One region of the Sphingomonas sp. 4RDLI-65 genome, then DNA from elsewhere that is predicted to be linked to it. Evidence: riboswitches for the same ligand, from Rfam matches in the RefSeq annotation. Region 1 holds a riboswitch; the other holds the start of a gene.
The links. Region 1 has a riboswitch for thiamine pyrophosphate ahead of thiC (phosphomethylpyrimidine synthase ThiC). Riboswitches for the same ligand answer to the same signal wherever they lie in the genome.
Positions count from the first base shown of each region.

Region 2: another riboswitch for thiamine pyrophosphate. It lies ahead of VH567_RS09035 (TonB-dependent receptor); the one in region 1 lies ahead of thiC (phosphomethylpyrimidine synthase ThiC).

Region 1 is NZ_JBCEBT010000002.1:346,077-350,452, forward strand. It holds gene VH567_RS06595 (ferritin-like domain-containing protein) at 1-871, shown strand, start outside; gene VH567_RS06600 (outer membrane protein) at 950-1,819, shown strand; TPP riboswitch at 2,223-2,332, shown strand; gene thiC (phosphomethylpyrimidine synthase ThiC) at 2,372-4,291, shown strand; gene VH567_RS06610 (DUF3892 domain-containing protein) at 4,337-4,376, opposite strand, start outside.
Region 2 is NZ_JBCEBT010000003.1:138,207-142,582, reverse strand. It holds gene VH567_RS09035 (TonB-dependent receptor) at 1-2,149, opposite strand, end outside; TPP riboswitch at 2,182-2,291, opposite strand; gene VH567_RS09030 (deoxyribodipyrimidine photo-lyase) at 2,387-3,865, opposite strand; gene VH567_RS09025 (DUF427 domain-containing protein) at 3,859-4,353, opposite strand; gene VH567_RS09020 (thiol-disulfide oxidoreductase DCC family protein) at 4,350-4,376, opposite strand, start outside.

The DNA of each region.
Region 1 (4,376 bases):
CCCGGCAGCGGCGCTCAACGATGCCGATGTGCTCAACGTCGCACTGAACCTCGAATATCTCGAGGCGCAGTTCTACGCGTTCGCGGCATTCGGCGTCGGCCTGAACGCCAGCCTGTTGACCGGCATCGGTACGCAGGGTGCGGTCACCGGCGGTGCACAGGTGCCGTTCCAGGACACCGTCGTCCGTGAATATGCGCGCGAAATCGCGATCGACGAAATCGCACACGTCGCCTTTCTGCGCTCGGCCCTCGGCACCGCCGCCGTCGCCCAGCCCGCGATCGACATCTCGGTCGGCACGGCAGCCGCGCCGGGTGCGTTCACCGCGGCCGCCCGCGCAGCCGGTGTCATCGGTGCAACGGGTGTGTTCAACCCCTATGCCGACGACAACAGCTTCCTGCTCGGCGCGTACATCTTCGAGGACGTCGGCGTCTCGGCCTACAAGGGCGCAGCACCGCTGATCGCCAACAAGACCTATCTCGAGGCGGCCGCCGGCATCCTCGCGGCAGAGGCGTATCACGCAGGGCTCATCCGCACGATCCTGTACCGCAAGGGGCTGCAGACGCCGAACCCGATCCCGTCGCTGATTACCGCCGCCAACCAGATCAGCAACGCACGCGACAGCCTCGACGGCACCGTCGACAATGCGACGACGGGTGTGATCGGCGACGACGATCAGGGCATCACCGGGTCGGATCCGACGATCTCGAACATCGTGCCCACCGATGCCAACGGCCTGGCGTACAGCCGCTCGGTCGCTCAGGTGCACAACATCGTCTACCTGACCAACACCGCAAAGATCGGCGGGGGCTTCTTCCCTAACGGGACCAACAACCGCCTCGATTCACTGCGGACCAGCGGCGCCAACGCGTGATCGCAGCCACCGACTAAATCAGAAACCTCGGATCGCGGCGCATTCAGGAGCGCCGCGATCCTCGTTTGGGGAACGACCATGAAAAACTTCACGACGCTCACCATGCTCGCCGGCCTCGCCACCGCGGGCATTTTTGCCGTTCCCGCCGCCGCGCAGGAAGTGACCGAGGATCGTCCGTTCTCGGGCGTCTACATCGGTGCGGCCGGCGGCTACGACGTGCAGCCCAACGACGTCGGCTCGTCGATCCTGTTCGATCGCAACGGCGATGGCAATTTCAACGAGAACGTCAACACGATCACCGGCGCCAACGCCTTCTCGCCGGGCTTCTGCAACGGCTCCGCGCGCACCGGCGCCGCGGCCTATGGCTGCCGCAACGACGATGACGGCTGGGCCTATTACGGCCGCGCCGGCTTCGACGCACAGCGCGGCAACATCGTCGTCGGCGTCGTCGGCGAATTCGGCAAGACCGACATCACCGACAGCACCTCCGGCTTCTCGACCACCCCCGCCAGCTACACGATGGCGCGCAAGGTCGACTGGGAAGCCTCGGTCCGCGGCCGCGCCGGCTATGCGGTCAACACGACGCTGTTCTACGGCACGTTCGGCGCCGGCTATGCCAAGATCGACAATCTGTTCTTCACCACCAACACCGCCAACGCGTTCGCGGCGACCGGCTCGAAGAACCAGTGGGGCATCCTCGGCGGCGGCGGCATCGAACAGAAGCTGACCAAGAACATCTCGATCGGCATGGAATACATGTTCCACCAATATCAGGACAACGACGCCCGCGTCCGCGTCACCGCCGGGCAGACGCTCGCGGGCAGCCCGGTATTGCTCGCCAACAACCCCTTCCTGATCGCCCCCAACACCAGCGGCACCAGCTTCCGCCGCAGCGACGACTATCTGCGCTGGCACAGCCTGCGCGGGACGGTGTCGTTTAGATTCTGAGGTAGAAGCGCCTTCCACCTCCCGTTCGCCCCGAGCGAAGTCGAAGGGTAAGTCCCAAACCCAGGTGCTTCGACTACGCTCAGCACGAACGGGCGAGGGGATGCGATCACTTATACACGTCGAAAAGGCCGCTGCCCCAAACCGGGGGCAGCGGCCTTTTTAGCTTCCGAAAGCGTGCGCTCACCGTCAGAAACCCACCACCCGCGCTACCACCACCCCGGCGAAGGCCGGGGCCCAATTGGCAAGGTGGATATAACGAAGCACATCGCGTCGTTATCGCCGTCCCCCAATTGGGCCCCGGCCTTCGCCGGGGTGAAGCCTTATCGAGCGTGCAATAATCACTGCCCTCGCTCTCAACGACCGCCAAATTTCCCATTGCACCCGACCCCAAGCCGCCTATGCTCACCCCACCCCGGGGGAGCGCTTATCCGCGCTTGAGAGGAAGGCAGGAGCCTTCGACCCGCTGAACCTGATCCGGTTGATACCGGCGGAGGGAGGGAGCGGTCGCCACAGAACCGCAATCCTTGCTCCGAGACCTTTAGGAGCAAGCGCATGGCCGACATCGAAGCACGCACCCCGACAGCAGATATCGGCGTAACCACCGGCCCGATCCGAGGCTCCCGGAAAATCCACGTAGCGGTCCCCTCCAGCCCCGACGTCCGCGTCGCCATGCGAGAGATCGTCCTCGACCCGTCGTGCAGCGAGCCCCCCCTGCGCGTCTACGACACCAGCGGCCCCTACACCGACCCACGCGCGACGATCGACATCAACGCCGGCCTCCCCCAACTCCGCCGCGCCTGGATCGAAGCAAGAGGCGACGTAGAATCCTACGAAGCCCGAGAACTCCGCCCCGAAGACAACGGCCAGCTCGGCCCGGACCGCTCCGGCGGCGTCCCCCAGTTCCCCGCCACCATCAAGCGCCCCCTCCGCGCCAAACCCGGCCACAACGTCAGCCAGATGCACTACGCCCGCCGCGGCATCATCACCCCCGAAATGGAATACGTCGCCACCCGAGAAAACCTCGGCCGCGCCATGCTCAAAGACTACAAGCGCGATGGCGAAAGCTTCGGTGCCCAGATCCCCGACTTCGTAACCCCGGAATTCGTCCGCGACGAGATCGCCCGCGGCCGCGCGATCATCCCCAACAACATCAACCACCCCGAATCCGAACCGATGGCGATCGGCCGCAACTTCCTGGTCAAGATCAACGCCAACATCGGCAACAGCGCGGTCGCCAGTAACGTCGCCGCCGAAGTCGACAAGCTCGTCTGGTCGATCCGCTGGGGCGCCGACACGGTGATGGACCTCAGCACCGGCCGCAACATCCACGACACCCGCGAATGGATCCTCCGCAACTCGCCGGTCCCGATCGGCACCGTCCCCATCTACCAGGCGCTCGAAAAGGTCGGCGGCGTCGCCGAAGACCTCACCTGGGAGATCTTCCGCGACACGCTGATCGAACAGGCCGAGCAGGGCGTCGATTACTTTACGATCCACGCCGGCGTCCGCCTCGCCTACATCCCGATGACCGCGAAACGCGTCACCGGCATCGTCTCGCGCGGCGGCTCGATCATGGCGAAATGGTGCCTCAGCCACCACAAGGAGAGCTTCCTCTACGAGCGCTTCGACGAGATCACCGAGATCATGAAGGCGTACGACATCGCCTACAGCCTCGGCGACGGCCTGCGCCCCGGCAGCATCGCCGACGCCAACGACGAAGCCCAGTTCAGCGAACTCTACACGCTAGGCGAACTTACGCATCGAGCATGGAAGAGCGACGTCCAGGTCATGATCGAAGGCCCCGGCCACGTGCCCATGCACAAGATCAAGGAGAACATGGACAAGCAACTCGAAGTGTGTGGAGAGGCACCTTTCTACACGCTAGGGCCGCTCACCACCGACATAGCCCCCGGCTACGACCACATCACCAGCGGCATCGGCGCCGCGATGATCGGCTGGTACGGCACCGCAATGCTCTGCTACGTCACGCCGAAAGAGCATCTAGGCCTCCCCGACCGCGACGACGTAAAGGTCGGCGTCGTAACCTACAAACTAGCCGCCCACGCCGCCGACCTCGCCAAAGGCCACCCCGCCGCCCAGATGCGCGACGACGCCCTGTCCCGCGCAAGGTTCGAGTTCCGCTGGAGAGACCAGTTCAACCTCTCCCTCGACCCGGACACGGCCGAACAATACCACGACCAGACGTTGCCAGCGGAGGGTGCCAAGACCGCCCACTTCTGCTCGATGTGCGGCCCAAAATTCTGCTCGATGAAGATCACGCAGGAGGTGCGAAATTTCGCGGCCAAGCAGAACAGCCCGGCTGACACGTTCCTGGCCGCAGACGTCGATCAAACCGACACCGACCGAGCGATCTTCGCCAAGGGCAGCCATGCCGATGCGGAAAAGGGCATGGCCGACATGAGCGAAAAATTCCGTGAAAAAGGCAGCGAGATCTACCTGCCAGCGGAGTAAGAAAATCGACCGGTAATCAAAAGTCGATTATCGGTCCATCTTGCCTCAGGGACATTCGGGTAAGCTTAGTAAGTTATTCGGTTGC
Region 2 (4,376 bases), on a different contig from region 1:
TCGCGTTGATGCGCAGATCGGTGCGCTTGCCGTCGATCCAGTCGGCCAGGTGCAGGCCGACCGACAGGTCGAGCGTCGCATAACCCTTGATGCTCTCGTCGTTCATGAACGTCGCATATTGGCGGCCGACATATTTGCCGGCGATGCTGCCGAACAGGCGCCCGTCGTCATAGGTGCCGCCACCGCCGATCTGCACGGTCGGGCTCGACACAGCCCGCTTGCCGCGGGTCGGCAGATAGTCTCCGCCAACCGGTAGATCGTCGTCGATCCGCGCGCGCAGATATTCGCCGGAGACATAGACGCTGACACCCTTTGCCGGGCGATAATCGATCTCCGCATCGACGCCCCAGCTGGTCTGCCCGCCGGCGTTCAGCGTCGAATTGACCTGCGCGCCGCCGACGTCGACCACTGTCGCCAGCTGCCGGTTGCGGAATTTATAGTGGAAACCAGTCGCCGATAACGACAGGCTTGGGCCGATATAGCGATAGCCCAGTTCCTGCGAGACCGAATATTCGTTCTTCAGCGCGTCCGTGCCGCGCGTCGACACCACGCCGCCCGCGTAGCTGTCGTAGAGCGTGAATTCGTTGGGCGTGCGGAAATTGGTCGTGACGTTGGCGAATATCTGCTGGCGATCATCCAGCGCATAATGGATGGCGGCGCGTGGCAAGGCGGCAAAGCTGTCCTTGCGGACGCGGGTCTGCGGCCCGGGCAGATAGTTGCGACCGTTGCGGAGCAGGTTGACGCCCTTGAAGCCTGCATCGACCGTCAGGCGCGGCCCAAGCGCGATGCTGTCGGCCAGGAAGAAGGCCTTCGTCACCGTGACGGTCCGCTGGTTCTCATAGGCGAGCAGGCGGCCATCGGCGGTTCGGATCGCCTTGCTGCGATATCCCCACCGGTCGGTCGGGTCGCCGTCGGCGTCGACTGCGGTGTAGGTCTGGGCGACCCGGTCCGTACCATAGTCGAACCACAGGCCCGCGGTGATCCGGTGTATGCCCGCCTGCAGCGTCAGCTTGCTGACATTGCCGGTACGCATCTGGTCGCCGGTGTAATTGCCAAGCACCGTCGCGACGCCGTCGACCGCGCCGGGCAGCGCGATCGGCTGCGCCAGTTCCTCGCTCCCGAGGAAATTGCCGGTGGTGGCGAGTTCGGTGCCGTAGGGCGAATTGCCATAGCCGAACTGGAGGTAAGTCGTGCTGTCGAGCGTCAGGCGGTCGTTCAGCGTCACATGCACCGGCGCCGAGGCGTAGAGGTTGCGGAACGGCGCGCGGTAGAGCCGCCAGTAATTGGTGTTCCCCGCGGTATAGCGCGCGTCATGGTTGAACCCGCGGCCCTGCGCTTGCCAGTCGGCGAGCGTCGGGCTGGGATAGGCCGACGTATTCCCGTCATTGTACGACAGCGCCAGGCTGGCGCGGTTGCCGTTACCCCATTCGCGCAGCAGCTTGGCGTCGACGTGCTGGCGCGTATCATAGCCTGCGCCGCGCCAATTGTCCGCGCGGGTGTTCGAATAGGACACGAACGCTTTGAGGCCCGTATTCCCGATCGTGCCCGTATCGACCCGAACGAACACGCGCCGCAGATCATACGAGCCGAGCGAGAGATCGACGAGGCCCTGCCGCGTCGCCTTGGGATCGTCGAGCGTCAGCGACAGGAGCCCGCCTGCCCCGCCGACCGTCGGCGAATCGATGTCGACCGAGCCTTGCGCCAACGCGATCTGCTTCACGTTCTCGGCATCGGCGAACTGCGACGGATAGGCGTAATAATAGCCGATGTCGTTCTGCGGCGACCCCTCGAGCAAGACGCCGATCTGGTCCTGTCCCAGCCCGCGCAACGTCAGGCTCGAGCTCGTCGACAGGCCGTAGGGATCGCTTGACGCGACGTTCGCGCCCGGCAACAGGTTCACGAGCTGAAACGCGTTGAGCGTCGGTGCCTGCTTGACGATGAAGTCGGCGGAAATCGCGCTTACGGCCTTGGGATCGGTCTGATCGGGCAACAGCCCCTCGGGATCGCGGTGCCCGATCACGCGGATATCCGCCGGGTCTGCGGTCACTTGTTGCGCCCACGCGGCAGCGGGGACTGCCAGCAGCCCCGCGGCCAGCGCCAGTGCGCTGCACCGAACCATCATCTTGTCGCACGAAATCACAGCCGGCATCGTCTCAGGTCCACTCCACACGGAGGGACGACGGACGTGCCGCCAACCCTCCCTACGCCGGTTTCAGCCGGATCAGGTTCAGCGGGTCATGGGCTGCAGCCCACCTCTCAGCCGCGCATAAGCGGCCCCCCGGGGATCCGCGCCGTCTAGGCTATCGGACGGCGCGTGGAAACAGCTATCGGTGGATAATCTGGACCTCGTGGCAGACGCGGCTTGAAGGCAGCTCGTGGCGGCGCTTCAACGAGCCTTGCCGGGTTTGAGATACCGGTCGCGGGGCAGATCGGCGGGTATCGCGATGGCCGGTCCCTGCCGCGATGCAGCGGCGGCGAGCCACTCGGCACCGCCGTCGCGGCCTCGGGTAGAGCCATCGCCGCGGGTGGCGACACGGCCGTAGACAGGACGCTCGCGATCGCCGGGCGCGCCGCCAAACATCGCGGCGATGTTGCCGTAGGTCGACGGATCGCGACCGTCGAGGCTCAGCCGGTCGTTCAGGTAACACGCCGTCGCCCATGCCGTCTCGGGATCGGGGGTCATCGCGATCAGGCGCTTAGCCCAGTACATCCGCAGATTGTTGTGCATCCAGCCGAAGCGGACGAACTGACGCTGGCAGGCGTTCCAGGTTTCGTCGCGGGTCTCGCCGCGCAACAATGCCGACAAATCTTCCACGTCCGGCCTTGGATCGTTCGCATGGTCTGCCAGTGTGTTGCGCGCCCATGCTGCTACGCGATCGTAAGTCTCGGGTGTATTGAGCGCGCGGGCTTGGTAGTGGAACCATTCGCGCCAGCCGAGTAGTTCGTCGGCGAATTTCATCGTGTGCTTGGCGCCCGCCGGGGCGGCATTTACGGCCCGCATGACCTCGCGCGGACCCAATATGCCGAAATGGAGGTAGGCGGAGAGACCGCTGGCGCCTTCCGGGCGCATCGCGTCGTTGCGGGCAGTGGCGTAGCTGGGCAGCACATCCTGGGTCAGGCGGAGCAGGCGGGCCTCGGCGGCCGCGCGACCCGCAGGAAAGGCTGGGCTCACCGGAAGGCTGTGGTCGATGGCCAGACCGGCGACCAGTGCATCCAGGTCGATGTCTTCAAGCCGATCGGGTGTGAACGGCAGCGCGCCATCGAAGGGTGCGAGTTCGGTCGCCTCGTCCTGCGAGTCCGTCCAGTCCGCACGCGCCGGCTCATGGCGCCGCAGGAACGCCGACCGGCTGCTCACATCGTCGCCGAGCACCGCGGGCGGGACCAAGCACGCCGCAGTGACCGCGTAGACGGGCACGGCGATCTGCGCCGCCACGCGATCGACCTGCCAGCGCGCGACGAAGGTCGGCTGATCCTCCACGACAAGCGCCGCGGCGTCGGCACATAGGCGGTAGACGAGGCCCTTTTCGCGGCGGCCTTCACGATCGACGTGCTGGACGCAGGCGAGCCCACGCTCGCGGCAGCCGATGGCGACGTCCCGGCTCGCGCCAAGGATGAAATGATGCAGCCGGTCCGACGCGTAGGGATAGTCCTCGCGCACGCCGTGATAGACGAGCACCGGCACGCCGAGCGCATTGCCGAGCCGGACGGCGGCATCGATCACCGGATTGTCCCGTGCGCGCAACGCCTGCTGGAGCCAGCACAGCACGTATCGTGCGTCCGACGCCAGCAGCATCTCGTTCATGGCGCGGACGCGCGGCGCCTCACGCCAGTCGGACAGGCCGGGTGGCAGCATGGCGGTCACCATCCCATGCTGCCCGGTATGCCCTTGAACGGGCCGGCGAGGTCTGAGGTGATCCACCCGCCGTAAAAGCCGCCCGGCTGTGGGCGGACGCGCTCGCCGTCGACCGTGCACAGATCGAACGGGGCCGCGTAGAAGGCGACGTGATTGCGCAGGATCGCGAACGCTGGCGTGGGATTGGGATAGCTCCACGCGACGTCGTTGAAGACCTGTCCGCCAATCTCGACATGCCAATAGCGTGCTTCGCCCTTCCATTCGCAGAACGAACGCCGAGGCGAGGGACGGAGCAGGCCGGGCGCGATCGCGTCCGGGGGGATGTACCAGCTTGGCGGGTGGCTGGTTTCGATCGTCCGCACCGCGGCACGCGTGTCGGCGACGACGATACCGGCATGCTCGATGCGAATGTGTCGATCGTTCGGTTGCACGACGGCGGGACGCGGATATCGCCAGACGCTCTCCTGGCCGGGGGCTGCCGGATCGGGCTTCGGCTTCATGGTCGGACCTCCTGCTTGCCGGC